Regions from separate parts of the uncultured Mailhella sp. genome, predicted to be linked through region 2. Evidence: riboswitches for the same ligand, from Rfam matches in the RefSeq annotation. Region 2 holds a riboswitch; the other holds the start of a gene.

Region 1 (7,793 bases), 1.1 Mb from region 2:
TGTGAGCCGCTGCGCGGGACGCATTGCTCTTTCCGTCCGCAGGCGCTTTCGGCACAGGTTCCGACGAGGCGCGGACGAAGCCGTGCCGCCGCTCCGGCTTCCGCATGCCGGGGCAGACGGCAAGCGCCTCTTGCTGCGTCGCCCCCGCTCGAAGAGGCAAAAAGCCGCCCCATCCGAAGACGGGACGGCTCGACGGCGTCGTCAGGAACCAACGGGATCTGCACGGCTTCTCTGAACCACTTTCCCGGAATGCGGAGACTTTCTGCCGGACGCTGCAACAGGGGGTTGTCCGCAGCGCCCGGGACCACGACCTGCTCAAGAACGTTCACAAACGTCCGCAGGTCTCAAGTTGCCGAAACGCGGGCTCGGAATGCCGGACAACGCCGTTTCGCATTGCCCGGCAGACGCAGCGCCTTGTTTTCCGGCGCGTTATTTGCGGAATGTTCTACTTTACCGGACTGAAACCGTAATGAGCGAGAATCTCAAGACCTCTCGGAGACAGCGCGAAGTCCACGAACTTCTGAGCGTCATTTCTGTCGGCGCTGTTTTTGGCAACAGCAATGGGATAGCACACCGGCTTGTGGCCGGTCATGGCCGTGACGATGCGCACGTCCTTGCCGCCGGCAAGCGCGTCGGTGCGGTACACAAAGCCCGCGTCGGCCTCGCCGCGCTGAATGTAGCTCAGCACCTGACGCACGTTGTTGCCGAACACGAATTTGCTCTGCAACGCCTCCCAGGTTCCGGCGCTGGTCAGCGCTTCGCGGGCATAACGTCCGGCAGGAACGCTCTCGGGCGTACCGATGGCTATGTGCTTCACCGCGGCGTCGGCAAGCCCGTCCGGGCCGGTCAGCGTTCCGTTTGCAGGCGTGATGAGCACAAGATCATTCAGGGCAAAATCTCTGCGCGTGGCGGGATCCACCAGCGACTTCTTAACAGCCGAATCCATGGTTTCCTGATCCGCCGAGGCGAACACGTCCACCGGAGCACCCTGCTCCATCTGACGAAGCAGATTGTTGGAAGACGCAAAGTTCAGGTTGACCTTTACCCCGGTTTCCTTCGTGAACTCCTGCGAAATCTGCGTGAAGGATTCCGACAGGCTCGCGGCCGCGGAAACCGTGATCTCCGCGGCGTTCGCCGCAGATGCGGCAAGGCCCAGGGCAAGAACAAGGGCAAGGGCGGCAAGTTTTTTCATGAGCTCCTCCTCATTTCAATATTTGCTTACAACATACAAGATTTATTTCTTTTTTCAATCAAATTCGCACAATTTTTTTATGAAATAAAATCGCATGCAATATCAATGCCTTATTTTTCATCATCGGAGACATTACCGATAAAGAGAACGTCGACTCGGATAAAATTTTCATGTCGCAGTCAAAAAAATCGCGTCTGATTCACTTTTGTGAAAAAATTTTTTATGCAATATGTCCTGTTTTCCGGCAACATTTTTTCAAAAAAACATGAAAATCATTCTCTGTAGAAAATAAAAGCATGTCCTGATCTTTTCTTTTTATCCATTTTATAGGATAACAAGCACGACTTTTAGTCCTTTTTTTTCTTTTTTCAGGACAAGCGCCGTCCTTCCTTCCAACGTCCGAGGTCGTCATGCCCGTTCTTCATCTGCTCCGTCACGGCACCCTTCTCCCCAATCCAGAGCACCGCTTCGTCGGTCAGCGGGACATTCCTCTTTCCGAAATCGGACGTCGTCAGGCAAGGCAGGTTAGGCAGGATCTGGCCGCCGTTCCCCTGACGGAGGCCTGGACTTCCGATCTTCCCCGCTGCCTGGAAATGACGGCCCTCGCGCTCGATGGCCGCAACGTGCCCGTGCAGGTCGAGCCGGCGTTTCGCGAAATTAATCTGGGCCGCTGGGAAGGTCTGACCAAGGCGGAAGTGGACGCCCGTTTCCCCGGAGCCGTGGCCGCCCGGGGAAAAGACTTCTGGAACTACGTCCCCGAAGGCGGAGAATCCTTTGCCATGCTCGCCTCGCGCGTGTGCAGCGCCCTGTACCGACGCCTTGCCGACATGAGAGGCGACGCCCACGCCCTTCTTGTGGCGCATTCCGGAGTAAATCGAGTGATTCTCATGCGTTATCTTGCTCTCGACATGCGGGATTTTTTTGCCGTCCCCCAGCCCTACGCGGCCTGCACCACGCTTTTTTACGGCAGCGACGACCTCGCCCGCCTCGCCACATTCTGCTGAGTCGCCCCGCTCCGCAAGACTGCAACGCCGGCTCGCCCGCCGTCCATTTCAAATGTTCCGTCGGCAATACTCCCTGCCGTCCGACGCAGCACAAGAACGCGGAAGCCCCGCCGACTCGAAAAACACCAGGCAGCCGCCGACCGAAAGGTCATTTCAAAATAAATTTTCCGCGCAGAGCCTTCCTGTTCCGTTCATAAGTCCACGCGTATGCCAGTTTTACAATAGAAAAAACTTTTTTATTGTAATTTTTCCATTACAAAAAATAAAATATATGATGTTTTATTATCAGATATGAAACACAATGATATTGTGATTTAAGTTTCAAAGCATTTTTCTGCGCTCTGAAAAAAGTATCATTAATTTTCCTTTTATATCTTGACGAAAAAATTCCGTTTCAATATGCTTATAGCAAGTTTTCGAGTCTGTCTCCGCTAAAGCATTATGCCATGCAGACAGTCCTGAACCCCCAGAGGCTCACAGGGTAAGGCGGGAAACGGCCTTGCCTCCATTAAATGCTTCGGCATGGAAAGAAAACATGGATGAACGACGCGGTTTCGCGTTCTTTTCCGGTTCTGTCTCCGAAAAAGTCCGCGCCGCGGTCATGCTGCTGTTTCTTCTATCGACGAGCCTTTTCTATGTCCAAAATTTCCATGAAAACCATTCCCGTCTCCCAGGCCGTGGGCACGGTGCTCTGCCACGACATCACCCGCATCGAACCCGGCGTGCAGAAAGGACCGGTGTTCCGCAAGGGGCACGTCGTCCGGGAAGAAGACATTCCGGTTCTGCTCAGCGTGGGCAAGGAAAATCTTTACGTGTACGAACCCCTGCCCGGTCAGGTGCATGAAAACGACGCCGCCGTGCGCATCGGCAACGTTGCGGCCGGTAAAAACATCGAGTTTTCCGAGATCAAGGAAGGCCGCATCAACTTTCTCGCCGCCGAGCACGGCCTGCTGCGCGTGGACGAAGCCGCCCTCTCCCGCGTGAACGCCTTTGACGACATCGTGCTTGCCACGCTGCACACCATGCAGGAAGTGCAAAAAGGTCAGGCCGTGGGCGGCACGCGCATCATTCCCCTGCTCATCGAAGAAGAGAAGATCGCCCGTCTGGAAAGCACGGTCAGCGGCCCCGTCATCGAGGTGCTGCCCTTCCGTCCGTTCAAGGTGGGCATGGTCACCACCGGCAACGAAGTCTATTCCGGACGCATCAAGGACGCCTTCGGCCCCGTGCTCCGGCAGAAATTTGAAAGTCTCGGAAGCAGCATTCTCGGACAGAGCTTTTCCGACGACTCCATCGAGATGACCGTGCAGGGCATCCGCAACTTCATCGCGCAGGGCGCCGACATGGTGGTCTGCACGGGCGGCATGTCCGTGGATCCCGACGACCGCACGCCTGCCGCCATCCGCGCGGCGGGCGGCAAGGTGGTCACCTACGGGGCTCCCACCTTCCCCGGAGCCATGTTCCTGCTGGCGTATATCGACAATATTCCGGTACTCGGGCTTCCCGGCTGCGTGATGTACCACAGGGCGAGCATTTTCGACCTTGTGGTGCCGCGCCTCCTGGCCGGGATTCCCGTCACCCGGGAAGACATCGTGGCGCTCGGCCACGGCGGTTTCTGCGCAGGCTGCGGTGAATGCCGCTATCCGAACTGCGCCTTCGGCAAAAACTGATCTTCCCGCATCGGCCCGTATTCGGGCGATCCGCTTCCGCGGCCGCCCCTCCTCTGGATTCCTCTTAAAAGGAGCTGCCCATGTTCATCAAATCCCTCCTTGTCAACGGCGTCCGTCGTCAGGTGCTTGTCAATGCGGATGACTCGCTTGCCAACGTCCTGCGCGACCAGCTGCAGCTTACCAGCGTGAAGCTGGGCTGCGAAAAGGGTCACTGCGGCGCCTGCAGCGTCATCCTCAACGGCAAGCTCACGCGCACCTGCGTGCTGAAGATGAAACGCGTGCCCGATGATGCCACCATCATCACCCTGGAAGGCATCGGAACGCCCGATCATCTGCATCCGCTTCAGGAAGCGTGGATTTTCCATGGCGCGGCCCAGTGCGGCTTCTGCACGCCCGGCTTCATCGTGGCGGCCTACGCCCTGCTGCAGGAAAACCCCTCGCCCACCAGAGAGGAAGTGCGCGACTGGTTCCAGAAGAACCGCAACGTCTGCCGCTGCACGGGCTATATTCCGATCATCAACGCCGTCATGGACGCCGCCGCCGTCATGCGCGGCGACAAGGACATTGAGGAAATCCGCTACAAGGAACCTGCCGAAGGTCATCACCTCGGCTCCACCAAGCCGCGTCCGAGCGCCGTGGCCAAGGTGACCGGCACCGCCGAATTCGGCGCCGACGCCGCCGTTCACATGCCCGCCAACACGCTGCATCTGGCTCTCGCTCAGGCCAAGGTTTCCCATGCCAACATCAAGGGCATCGACACCTCCGAAGCCGAAAAGATGCCCGGCGTGTTCCGTGTGCTCACCCACAAAGACGTCAAGGGCAAGAACCGCATCACCGGCCTCATCACCTTCCCCGACAACAAGGGCGACGGCTGGGATCGTCCCATCCTCAACGACACCAAGGTGTTCCAGTACGGCGACGCGCTGGCCATCGTGTGCGCCGACACCGAATGCCATGCCCGCGCGGCTGCCGAAAAGGTGAAGTTCGACCTTGAGCTTCTGCCCGAATACATGGACGCGCCTTCCGCCATGGCTCCCGACGCCATCGAAATCCATCCCGGCACCCCGAACATCTACTATGAACCCCACATCGAAAAGGGCGAAGAAACCGCGCCCTTCTTCGACGATCCCGAAAACGTCTGGGTGGAAGACAGCTTCTACACCCAGCGCCAGCCCCACCTCAACATCGAACCCGACGTCGGCTACGGCTACATTAACGACAAGGGTCAGGTGGTCATCCATTCCAAGTCCGTGGGCCTGCACCTGCACGCGCTCATGATCGCTCCCGGCCTCGGTCTGGAATTCCCCAAGGATCTGGTGCTCGTGCAGAACACCACCGGCGGCACCTTCGGCTACAAGTTCAGCCCCACCATGGAAGCGCTCATCGGCGTGGCCGTCATGGCCACCGGACGCCCCTGCCATCTGCGCTACAACTATGAACAGCAGCAGCAGTATACCGGCAAGCGTTCGCCCTTCTGGACCACCGTGCGCATGGCCGCCGACAAGAAGACCGGCAAGCTGAAGGCCATGGAAACCGACTGGACCTGCGACCACGGTCCCTATTCCGAATTCGGCGACCTGCTCACCCTGCGCGGCGCGCAGTTCATCGGCGCAGGCTACAGCATTCCGAACATCCGCGGCAACGGCCGCACCGTGGCAACCAACCATGCGTGGGGCGCGGCTTTCCGCGGCTACGGCGGCCCCGAAGCGGAATTCCCCTCCGAAGTGCTCATGGACGAACTTGCGGAAAAGCTGGGCATGGATCCCTTTGATCTGCGCTACGTCAACTGCTACCGCGAAGGCGACACCACGCCCACCGGTCAGAAGCCCGAAGTGCTGAGCCTGCCCGAAATGTTCGACAAGCTGCGTCCGCTCTACGAAGCGGCCAAGAAGCACGCCAAGGAAGCCTCCACCGACGAAGTGAAGCGCGGCGTGGGCCTTGCCCTTGCCGTGTACGGCGCGGGTCTCGACGGCCCCGACTCCTCCGAAGCCTGGGCGGAACTCAATCCCGACGGCACCGTGACCATCGGCTGCTCCTGGGAAGACCACGGTCAGGGCGCGGATTCCGGCGCGCAGTGCACCGCTCATGAAGCCCTGCGTCCTCTGGGCATCAAGGTGGACGACATCCGTCTCGTGCTCAACGACACCAGCAAGACCCCGAACTCCGGCCCCGCCGGCGGTTCCCGCTCGCAGGTGATGACCGGCAACGCCATCCGCGTGGCCTGCGAACAGCTCGTCGAAGCCATGCGCAAGCCCGAAGGCGGCTTCTACACCTATGAGGAAATGAAGGCCGAAGGCCGCGACGTGCATCAGGACGGCAAGTGGACCGCTCCCGTGAAGGGCTGCGGCGAAAACTGCCAGGGCGATCCCTTCGCCTGCTACATGTACGGTCTGTTCATGGCCGAAGTGGCCGTGGAACTCGCCACCGGCAAGACCAAGGTGGAAAAGATGACCATGGTCGCCGACATCGGCACCGTGGTGAACAAGCTCATCACCGACGGCCAGATCTGGGGCGGCCTTGCTCAGGGCATCGGCCTTGCGCTGTCCGAAGACTACGAGGACATCAAGAAGCACAGCACCATGCTCGGCGCCGGCATTCCTTATCCCAAGGACATCCCGGACAACATGGAAATCATCTACGTGCAGAGCAAGCGTCCCGACGGTCCGTTCGGCGCTTCCGGCACGGGTGAAATTCCGCTGTGCGGCCCGCATCCGGCCATCATCAACGCCATCTACAACGCCTGCGGCGTCCGCATCACGCACCTGCCCGCCTACCCCGAAAAGGTGCTGGCAGGACTGAAGGAAAAAGCCGCCAAGTAACTTGATCATCCGGGGTCGGAGAGCTTTTTCGGGCTTCTCCGGCCCCGCCCTTTTTCTGCCCGGAGCCGCTTCGGGCAGTCTTTTCTTTTTTCGAGGTACGCCGTGCTGGAACAAAGCCAACTTCACGCCGTCGAGGCCCGCTGCACGCAGGAAGCCGCGCCCCGCTGCCGCACAGCCTGTCCGCTGGACATGGATGTGCGTTCCTTTCTTGAATGCCTTGCCGCAGGCAAGGTGCGCGACGCCCGCAAACTTCTGGAGCGGCATCTGCCTCTGCCCGGCGTCATGACCGCCGTGTGCGATCATCCCTGCGAAAACGCCTGCCTGCGGCGCGATCTCGGCGGCGGTCTTGCCGTATCCGCGCTGGAAAAATTCTGCATGAGCGCCGCTTCCGCACAGACAAAACCGCTCATCCGGCCTCCCAAAGGCCAGAAGCTTGCCGTGCTCGGCTCAGGGCTGGCAGGTCTTGTCGCCGCCTTCGACATTTCGCACAAGGGCTTTGCGGTCACGGTCTATCACGAAGGCGAAAAAAGCGAGGCGCTGCGTCGCGCCTTTCCTTCCCTTGACGCCTCCGTGCTGGAAGACGAGCTGCGCGCGCTGGAAAAATTTCATGTGCGCTTTGAGCACGTCGCTCTCGACGAAGCGCTTCTTGACCGCTGCCTCGAAGATTTCGGAGCCGTGTTCGTGGACGCCTCGGTCTGCGCGTTTTCTCCTGCGCGCGAGAACATCGACGCCGCAACGCTGCTCTGGAAGGACAAGGTCTGCTGCGGAGGCTGGGCCAGCCGCACCCCCACGGGGGCGAGCTACGCCTCCGCGTCCTCACAGGCCGGAGAAGGCCGACGGGCCGGAATCACGCTGCAACGCGTTCTCACCGGCGTTTCGCTGGTGGCTGCCCGCGAAGGCGAAAACAGGGAGAACCGACTGCACACGCCGCTCGACGGCGTGACGCCTCTGCCCCGCGTTCTGCCCTCCGGCGACGCGTACACGGAAGAAGAAGCCCGGCGCGAAGCCGACCGCTGCATCCGCTGCTCCTGCATGCAATGCGTGAAGGAATGCCCGTTTCTCCAGAAGTACAAGGAATTTCCCCGTGTCTATGCGCGCAAGCTCTACAACA
Region 2 (7,793 bases):
GCATCGGAAACTTACACGCTCCTTACATCGGAAAAATTTTTTGCGGATTCTGAAAAATTTTCCGATGTTTCCTACCGGGAATGCGGAGGTTCGCGGCGGAAGGGGCGTTCAGGGGGAAAAGGCGTCGCATGCCTCCTGCGCACGGGGGGAAGCGCGGCCTCTTTTCACGGGGCTTGAGCGTCCATGAAAAGGCCGGAGCCTGACTTTTCAGACGCAAAAAAGAGCCGGACTCATCAGATCCCGGCTCTTTCAGGATAGGACGTCAGGCGTGAGGGCGCAAGCGCTTCGCGCCCTTGTTCCGACGGCGCGTTCGGAGCGGCAGGCGGAGAAGGCGTCAGGAGGATTTCGGGCAGAAGCGGGGAAGATGAAGAATGCGGGCCGCGGCAGCCCCGGAAATGCCGAAAAATATGACCGGTCTGCCGATGCCCACAAAGTTGACGAAGGTGCCGTTGCAGAGCGTGCTGCCCGTGCAGAGCACAAGTTCCGACCATTCAAGCACGGCGCTGCGGTAGCCTGTTTCACCGTGTTCAATGGTCACTCCGGACTTTACGTCGCCTACGAAGCGGGGATTCATGTCCAGCACCCGCAGGGGAAATTCCCGGGAGAGGCGGGCCGTGAGGGCGGGCTGATAGCCTATCAGCGTGATGCGCGGCGCTCCGAAGTGTTCACGGATATGCGCGGCGCAGGCTTCGGCGCAGAGTTCGAGATCGTCGTTGCGGCAGTGAACGGTGTGATCGATGTCGCCGGTGTGGCGCATGACGGCGTTCAGCGTGGCCACGAGAAGTCCTCGGCTGTGCGGGTCGTTTTCCGGATCAAGGGCCAGCACGTCGTCCAGCGTGCCGCAGAAGTCCGAGGGCGCGTCTGTGAACGCCTGACCGAGGGCGGAACCGAACTGCGCCTGAAGCATGATTTCCTTGCCTGCAAGAATGGGATAGTCCTTGCGCCTGGTGTTGCCTATGGCTTCTTCCGGGGAAAGACCGCGGCTTTTCAGCATGATGGGGCTTTCATTCAGATGATGAAGCCGGACAATCCGTTCGAGTTCCTGTTTGAGACGACGATAGAGTTCCTGGGCTGTCATGCGTCCTCCAGACCGAGAAAGGTGTTGAGTTCCGTATTGCTGCTGCGGGCGAAGAGATCCTCTGATCGGCGAATGCAGAGCATTCTGCCCTCTGCCATGATGCCTATGCGGGAAGCCAGCATTTGCGCTTCCCGGAAGTCATGGGTCACAAAGAGCACGGCGCAGTCGAATTTCTGTGGAATGCGTGCTGTTTCCCCGTAAAGCCGCTGCTTTGTGGAAGGATCGAGCGAGGAGAACGGTTCGTCGAGCAGCAGCAGTCGGGGCTTGAGCACCAGGGCTCTGGCCAGGGCCACGCGTTGTCGTTCGCCCCCGCTCAGCGTTTGCGGATAGTTTTTCAGCACATGCCCGATGCCGAGCAGTTCGGCTATGGCCCTTGTTTTTTCTTTCTGTTCGGCGCGCGGCGCGCGGCGCACCCGAAGGCCGTAGGCAATGTTTCCTTCCACGGTCATGTGCGGAAAGAGCGCGTAGTCCTGATACACGAAGCCTATGCGGCGTTCGGTGAGAGGAATGCTCTGCACGGGCGTTCCGTAGAGCAGAATGTTGCCGCTTTCCGGTGCATAGAATCCGGCGGCCGATTCGAGAAGCAGGGTTTTTCCCGCGCCTGTGCGGCCGAGGATGGCAAAGATTTCCCGTTCGCCGAGTTCAAAGGATATGTCCTGAATGCGCATGCTGCCCCGGGTGAGGCAGAAGCGGTCGAAAGCAAGCGGAATCATGGTCTGACCGCTCCCTCCATGCGGCTGGCCGCGCGGTGCTGCAGCAGCGTGGAGAGCATGAGCGCCGCGCCGGAAATGCCCAGCAGAATGATGGCCGCGGCCATGGCCATGCCGTTGTCGCCGGTGCTGATGTTGAGGTAGATGCTGGCCGGGAGTGTTTCCGTTTTCATGCGGGTCACGCCCACGAGCATGAGCGTGGCGCCGAACTCTCCTATGGCCCGGGACCACGTGAGAATGGCGGCCATGAGTATGGCATTGCGGCACATGGGCAGGGTGATGGTGCAGAACCGCTGCCAGCGGGAAGCGCCCAGCGTTCCGGCAATGAATTCCAGTCTGCCGTCCAGTTCTTCCAGCGCCGTGCGCATGAGCCGCACGACGAAGGGAATGTTCACCAGCCACTGCGCCATGACTATGCCCGCCGGTTCAAAGATGACGCGGATGCCGAAGTTCTTGAGCAGTCTGCCGGCTTCGGAGGAAAACATCATGAGCAGACAGAGGCCGAGCACGAGATAGGGCAGGGAGAGGGGAAGTTCCAGCACGATGCGGCAGAAGTTGCGCAGCGGCATGCGGCATCGCGCCAGCGCATAGGCGCAGGGAATGCCCACCAGAAAGCAGAGCAGCGTGGACAGCGTGGAGGTGACGAGGCTGAGTCGGATGGAAAAGAGCACTTCCTCGGAACGAAAGGCCGCGGGCAGAAAGGGCAGACCTCCCACGACTATGGTGCAGATGGACGCCGTAAGGAAGAGCACGGTCAGAAAGGCGATGAGAAGGCTTGCGCCGTCAAAGAGGGAAAGCTTCTGTTTCATGGCGCGGACGGAGCCTGCGCGTCGGCGGAGCAACGCGGAAAAGGGAGGAAAAGGCCGTCTGATTCGGGCAGACGGCCTTTGGGAACGTCAGTTCAGCACGACGTAGCCGTATTTTTCCCAGATGGCGTGAGCTTCCCCGGAGTTCAGAAAATCGAGGAACAGCTTTTGTCCTTCGGGATCGTCGGAAACGGAAAGCGAGGCTGCGGGAATGGTTTTTACGTAGGCGTCCATGACCGGGTCGGGCACGATGTCCATGGCCGGAGAAACGTTTTCCTTCCACACGATGACGGCATCGCATTCTCCCACGTTCAGGGCGTTGAAGATGGAAGGCGCCGTCACGCCGCGGCTGACCACGTTCACCTTGCCGGCGAGACCGGCGTCGGCAAGGGCCTTGTCCGCAATTTTGCCTATGGGCGTCGCCTTGGCGTCGCCGAGCACCACGCGAAGATCACTTCTGCCGAGATCCTTCACTCCCCTGATGTTCTTGGGATTGCCCCTGGCTACGGCCAGCACGGGAATGTGCTTGACGAGATCGCGTCTTGCGGAGACGTATTTTTCTATGGGCTTCAGTTCTTCCGCAGCGCCGGCAATGAAGAGGTCGCCTTCCCGGGCGGTGTTGATCTGCGACTGTATCTGACCGGCGTTGGCGTAGGTGACTTCCATGTTCACCTTCGTTTTTTTGGTGAAGGCGGCGGCTATTTCCCCGAAAGGTTTTGTCATGCCTGCCCCGCAATAGACGTGCAGGGCTCTGGCGGCCTGCGCCGCGCAGGGCAGAGAAAGAATGAGGACGGCCGCAACACAGAGGAAGAGGGGAAATCTTTTCATGGGATTCTCCATGCCGCGCAAAGGCGCGATTCCGGTGTTGCTCACATACGAAAACACCAGAACCATGATGCGGAACGTTTCCGGGCATGGAACAAGCGCAGCGTTTTCTTTCCAACCCCGAAGGGCATACGGGAGGCGGCCCCGTTTCCAGAACCACCCTGTGAGCAGAAACTCAGGTCGGAACGGCATGGCAGAGCTGTAGCCGGACCGACTCGAAAACTTATTTTTGAAATAGACAAGGCGTTGTTTTTTGTCAAGCGGGGATGCGGAAATACGGCGCTGCATGTCGCGAAAAGTTGTGAAAACGCGATGATGAGAGCCGAACGGAGAACCGCGCCGGCGTGCGTTCAGGCGGGAGAAGAGCTTTGTCCGCAGTGCCTGTTCTGGCCTGGCAGCGGGAGCTTCGATCGGAGTTCCTGCTCCAGAAGAGCCGCCGCTTCGTGAAGATGACCGGAATTGTCTATGCGTATCCAGGGCAGGGCATCGAGATCGGGCAGGGCGAGCAGCGCTCCGGCGAGACGCTCTTCCAGCGCAGCGCCGGATTCCCGTCCCCGGGCCAGCAGGCGTTCGCGAAGAAGATGCGGCTTTGCGGTCACGAGCACGGGAACCAGATCGGGATAGCGGCGCACGGCCTCGGCAAAGGCCGCGCGGGAGCCGTTGACGAGCAGGGAAACGCCGCGGGCGAGGGCGAGATCCGCATGGACGGAAATGCCGTAGCGGTGGCCGTGACTTGTCCAGTGCAGGGAAAAGCGTCCTGCGGCGGCCAGCTCTTCAAAGCGCTCGCGGGAAACGGCGATGTGCCGCTCGCCTTCGGAGAAGGCGGGGCGGGTGATGTGACGCCTGACCGCGGCCAGCGGAAGCCCGCGGAAACGGCGGAGCATTTCGCGGATAAGGCTGTCCTTGCCCGCGCCGGAGGCTCCCATGACATAGACGAGTCTGCCGCGCATGATGCTCCGCCTGAGATTTGTGCCGCGTGGCGTTTGGGAAGGACGCCGAAAAGAGGCGCGTTTCGGGCCGGACGGCGGACGGCCCGCCCGCACGAGATTGCCGGAAGCATAGAGGAGAGGCGAAGGAGCGTCAATGCCTGCCGGGCTCGGAGGATGGTTCCGCGGGGAGGGGAACGGGATGCCGCCTGGCCTCGCGTTCCAGAATGAGGGCGATGAGGAAGATGCCCACAATGTTGAAGACAAGGCGCATGGCCATGAAGCGGAAGCCGAGCGTGGCGCTTTCAAAGAGAATGAGCGGGATTTTCGTGGTGGACCAGGCCCCGATGAAGATGAACACGTTGCGCATGCTCGCGCCCTTTTTCATCATGACCGCGGCCATGGGAAAGGCGGCGTAGAGGGGGCCCGCCGCGGCGGAGCCGAGAATAAAGGCGAGCAGCATGCCCCGCGCGCCGGAGCCTTCGCCCATGTATTTCATCATGGTTTCTCTGTCCACCCACACGTCCAGAAGGCCGAGCAGCACGAAGATGGGCGGCAGAAAGGAGAGCATTTCAAGCACGTTGTCTCCGGTCAGGGCCAGAGCTTTTTTCCCGACGGCGGGTTCAAGGAAGAGCAGCGCGACGTTGAAGGCGAAAAGCGCCAGAAACATGCGGTAGCGGCGGAGAACGGCGGTAATCACAGCAGCGCCCCCAGCACGACGGAGGAAACGACGGCGTAGAAAAAGGCCAGCGCATTGCGCATCAGGGCCAGACGTTTGCCGAAGAAGGTGCCTTCCAGCGGCAGAGTGACGATGCCCACCATCATGAGCGTGGTGAGGAACATGGCCGTCTGCCCGTAGCCTGCGCCGGAAGAAAGAAGCGAGGCCGCCAGCGGAAAGGCGATGAAGCCCGGAATGAGCGTGACGGAACCGATCAGTGCGGCGATGGCCATGCCGAGAGCTCCGGATTCCGCGCCCAGAAGACGGGTGATGAGCTCTTTGTCGAGCACGGCGAGCATGAGGCCTATGAGCACCAGGATGGCCAGAAACTGGGGCAGAATGTTTTCAAAGGATTTCCAGGCCTTGACGAGCGCCTGACGCGTTTTTTTTCTGTCTTTTCGGAAGGAGAGCGCGAGCAGAATCAAGGTGACGAAGTAGAGGGCTGCGGTGGACATGTCAATGTTCCTCGACGGTTGGCGGAGCCATGGGCAGCGTGCGGAGTTTGCCTGCTCCGTGACAGCGGCGGCGCATGGATTCGTCGCAAAGGGAGGGGCGGGGAGCGGCTTCGTCCGCCTTGTCGGCAGGGAGCGTTGCGGCGAGCGCTTCCAGTTCCCGGGCCAGATCGAGCAGGCGCTGCCGGTTGACGGCGTAGTGCATGAAGCGTCCGCGTCTTGTTCCATCAAGCAGACCCGCGCGGCGCAGAAGGCCGACGTGCTGGGATACGGCGCTTTCGCTGATGTTCAGGCGGGCGGCGAGGGCGGAAACGCAGCAGCTGCCGCTCAGCAGCAGACGAATGAGCCTGCGCCTCGTGTCGTCGGCAAGGGCGCGGTAAAGCAGATCGTTGTCCATGAAAATCGGCGCGTTGTTCGGAAGCGAGGCAGAAGCGCGGCGGCTTCCGAAGTTTTAATTAAGTAATCACTTAAATAAAAGAAACGTCCGGGACTGTCAACGGAGCGCTTTTTATCGGGCCGAGGGGAGCGGTAAAGAAAAATCCCCGCCACGGAAAAGCGACGGGGATCATGTTCGGTGAAAGTCGTCGGCGGGGTCATCGCCGGGACGAGCCCAGCATGTCGAAGGATTCCACGGCCGTGCGGAAGGCGATGCCGGAACCGGGTTCGGCGTCTTTGAATTCCGCCTTGACGCTTTCCATGATGCGGGCGCTTTTGTCCTTCGGCGCAAGGATCATGACGAGTTCCTTTTCCGGCACGATGGTGATGCCGAAGAAGGAGGCGTCGTCCGGACGGGCCGTTCCGCGCGCGTGGATGACCGTGCCGCCCGTGGCGCCGGCGCTTCTGGCCGCGTCCATGACCTGATCGGCGCTGCCGTGGTTGACGATGACGGAGAGAAGTTCGTAGCCGGACTGTTCCGGGCTGTTGTCAGACATGGTGTCCTCCTGAGTCTGGGAAGGCGCGGCGGGCGTGGAATCGTGACGCCGGAAGGCTTCGAGCACGTCGATGGTGAAGAGTATGCCTCTTGTTCTGGAGAGCGCCGGGGCGTTGCGTATGGCGTTCATCACGGGGCGGACCAGCGAGGCGGGCAGCAGGGTGTAGAGCAGTTCCTTTTCCACGTCGTCCAGCCCGAGAATGCGCAGCCATTTGCTCTGGGCCGTGCCGCGTCCCATGAGCACGGTGCCGCCCGGGGCTCCGGCTTTTCTGGCCGCGGCCATGGCGGCGTCGCACTTGTGTTTTTCGATGACGGCAATGAGCAGTTTGCCTGCCTGTTCGTTGAGCTGGGTGGTCATGCGCGGTCTCCCGTCTTGCGGCTGAAAACGATGCCCAGAAGCTGAATGGCGATGAGCGGCGTCATGGCGATCATGGCGATGCATCCGAAGGCGTCCACGGCGGGATTGCCGCCCACGCCCTTGGATACGCCGAGCATGAAGGCGAGAATGAACGTGGAGGCCATGGGGCCGGAAGCCACGCCGCCGGAATCGAAGGCGATGGCCGTGAACATGCGCGGGCAGAAGCGCATGAGCAGCATGGCCGCGGCGTAGCCGGGAATGAGGAAGAACCAGAGACTCGTTCCCGAGATTACCCGGAACATGGCAATGCCCACGGCCAGGGACACGCCGGCGGAAAGGGCCGCAAGCATGAGCATGCGGCGGATGGCGCCGCCGGAAACCTGTTCCACCTGTTCGGTGAGAATCCACACGGCGGGTTCGGCGCACACCACAACGGCCCCGAGCACCAGCGCCACGGGAATGAGCCAGAAGCGGTGTTCCGGCGCGGAGAGCAGCGCGCCGAGCGCGTCGCCTGCGGGCATGAAGCCGCCCTTCACGCCGAGGAAGAACAGAATGACGCCGAAGAACGTATAGACAAGGCCCATGACCATGCGCAGCGTCTGGCGGCGGGAAAGCCTGATGAGAAAGAGCCGGAACAGCAGAAAGAGCACGGCGAGCGGGCCGAGAGCCATGGCCACTTCGTGCGTGACTTCGGGCAGAAGGCGCAGAAAATGGGCTGCGAGTCCGAGCTGGGTTTCCTGTGCGGCTGCGGCCGTTTCCGGCGAGGCGGGGGTGGCGAACAGCCCGAGCATGAGCACGGCGAGAATGGGCCCCACCGAGGCCAGACCCACGAAGCCGAAGCTGTCGTCCCCTGCCCCGCTTCCGCCGCGCACGGCGGCCACGCCCACGCCGAGCGCCATGATGAACGGCACCGTCATGGGGCCCGTGGTGGCTCCGCCTGCGTCGAATCCTATGCCGAGAAAGAGATCGGGCGTGAAGGCGGCGCAGAG

The links. A riboswitch is a leader RNA that binds a small molecule or an ion and turns the genes downstream of it on or off. The one in region 2 is predicted to bind molybdenum cofactor.
Region 1: linked by a shared signal. The riboswitch ahead of ABGT79_RS00525 (molybdopterin-binding protein) and the one ahead of ABGT79_RS05050 (substrate-binding domain-containing protein) in region 2 are both predicted to bind molybdenum cofactor.

What each region holds. Positions count from the first base shown of each region.
Region 1 is NZ_OZ007001.1:94,561-102,353, forward strand. Features, by position in the region: gene ABGT79_RS00510 (ATP-binding cassette domain-containing protein) at 1-5, shown strand, start outside; gene modA (molybdate ABC transporter substrate-binding protein) at 446-1,192, opposite strand; gene ABGT79_RS00520 (histidine phosphatase family protein) at 1,603-2,196, shown strand; molybdenum cofactor riboswitch at 2,599-2,745, shown strand; gene ABGT79_RS00525 (molybdopterin-binding protein) at 2,847-3,863, shown strand; gene ABGT79_RS00530 (molybdopterin-dependent aldehyde oxidoreductase) at 3,944-6,682, shown strand; gene ABGT79_RS00535 (pyridine nucleotide-disulfide oxidoreductase/dicluster-binding protein) at 6,785-7,793, shown strand, end outside.
Region 2 is NZ_OZ007001.1:1,235,586-1,243,378, reverse strand. Features, by position in the region: gene ABGT79_RS05065 (Rossmann-like domain-containing protein) at 335-1,078, opposite strand; gene ABGT79_RS05060 (ATP-binding cassette domain-containing protein) at 1,075-1,791, opposite strand; gene ABGT79_RS05055 (ABC transporter permease) at 1,788-2,597, opposite strand; gene ABGT79_RS05050 (substrate-binding domain-containing protein) at 2,685-3,422, opposite strand; molybdenum cofactor riboswitch at 3,511-3,652, opposite strand; gene phnN (phosphonate metabolism protein/1,5-bisphosphokinase (PRPP-forming) PhnN) at 3,770-4,369, opposite strand; gene ABGT79_RS05040 (permease) at 4,500-5,045, opposite strand; gene ABGT79_RS05035 (permease) at 5,042-5,518, opposite strand; gene ABGT79_RS05030 (metalloregulator ArsR/SmtB family transcription factor) at 5,520-5,912, opposite strand; gene ABGT79_RS05025 (P-II family nitrogen regulator) at 6,109-6,804, opposite strand; gene ABGT79_RS05020 (DUF1538 domain-containing protein) at 6,801-7,793, opposite strand, start outside.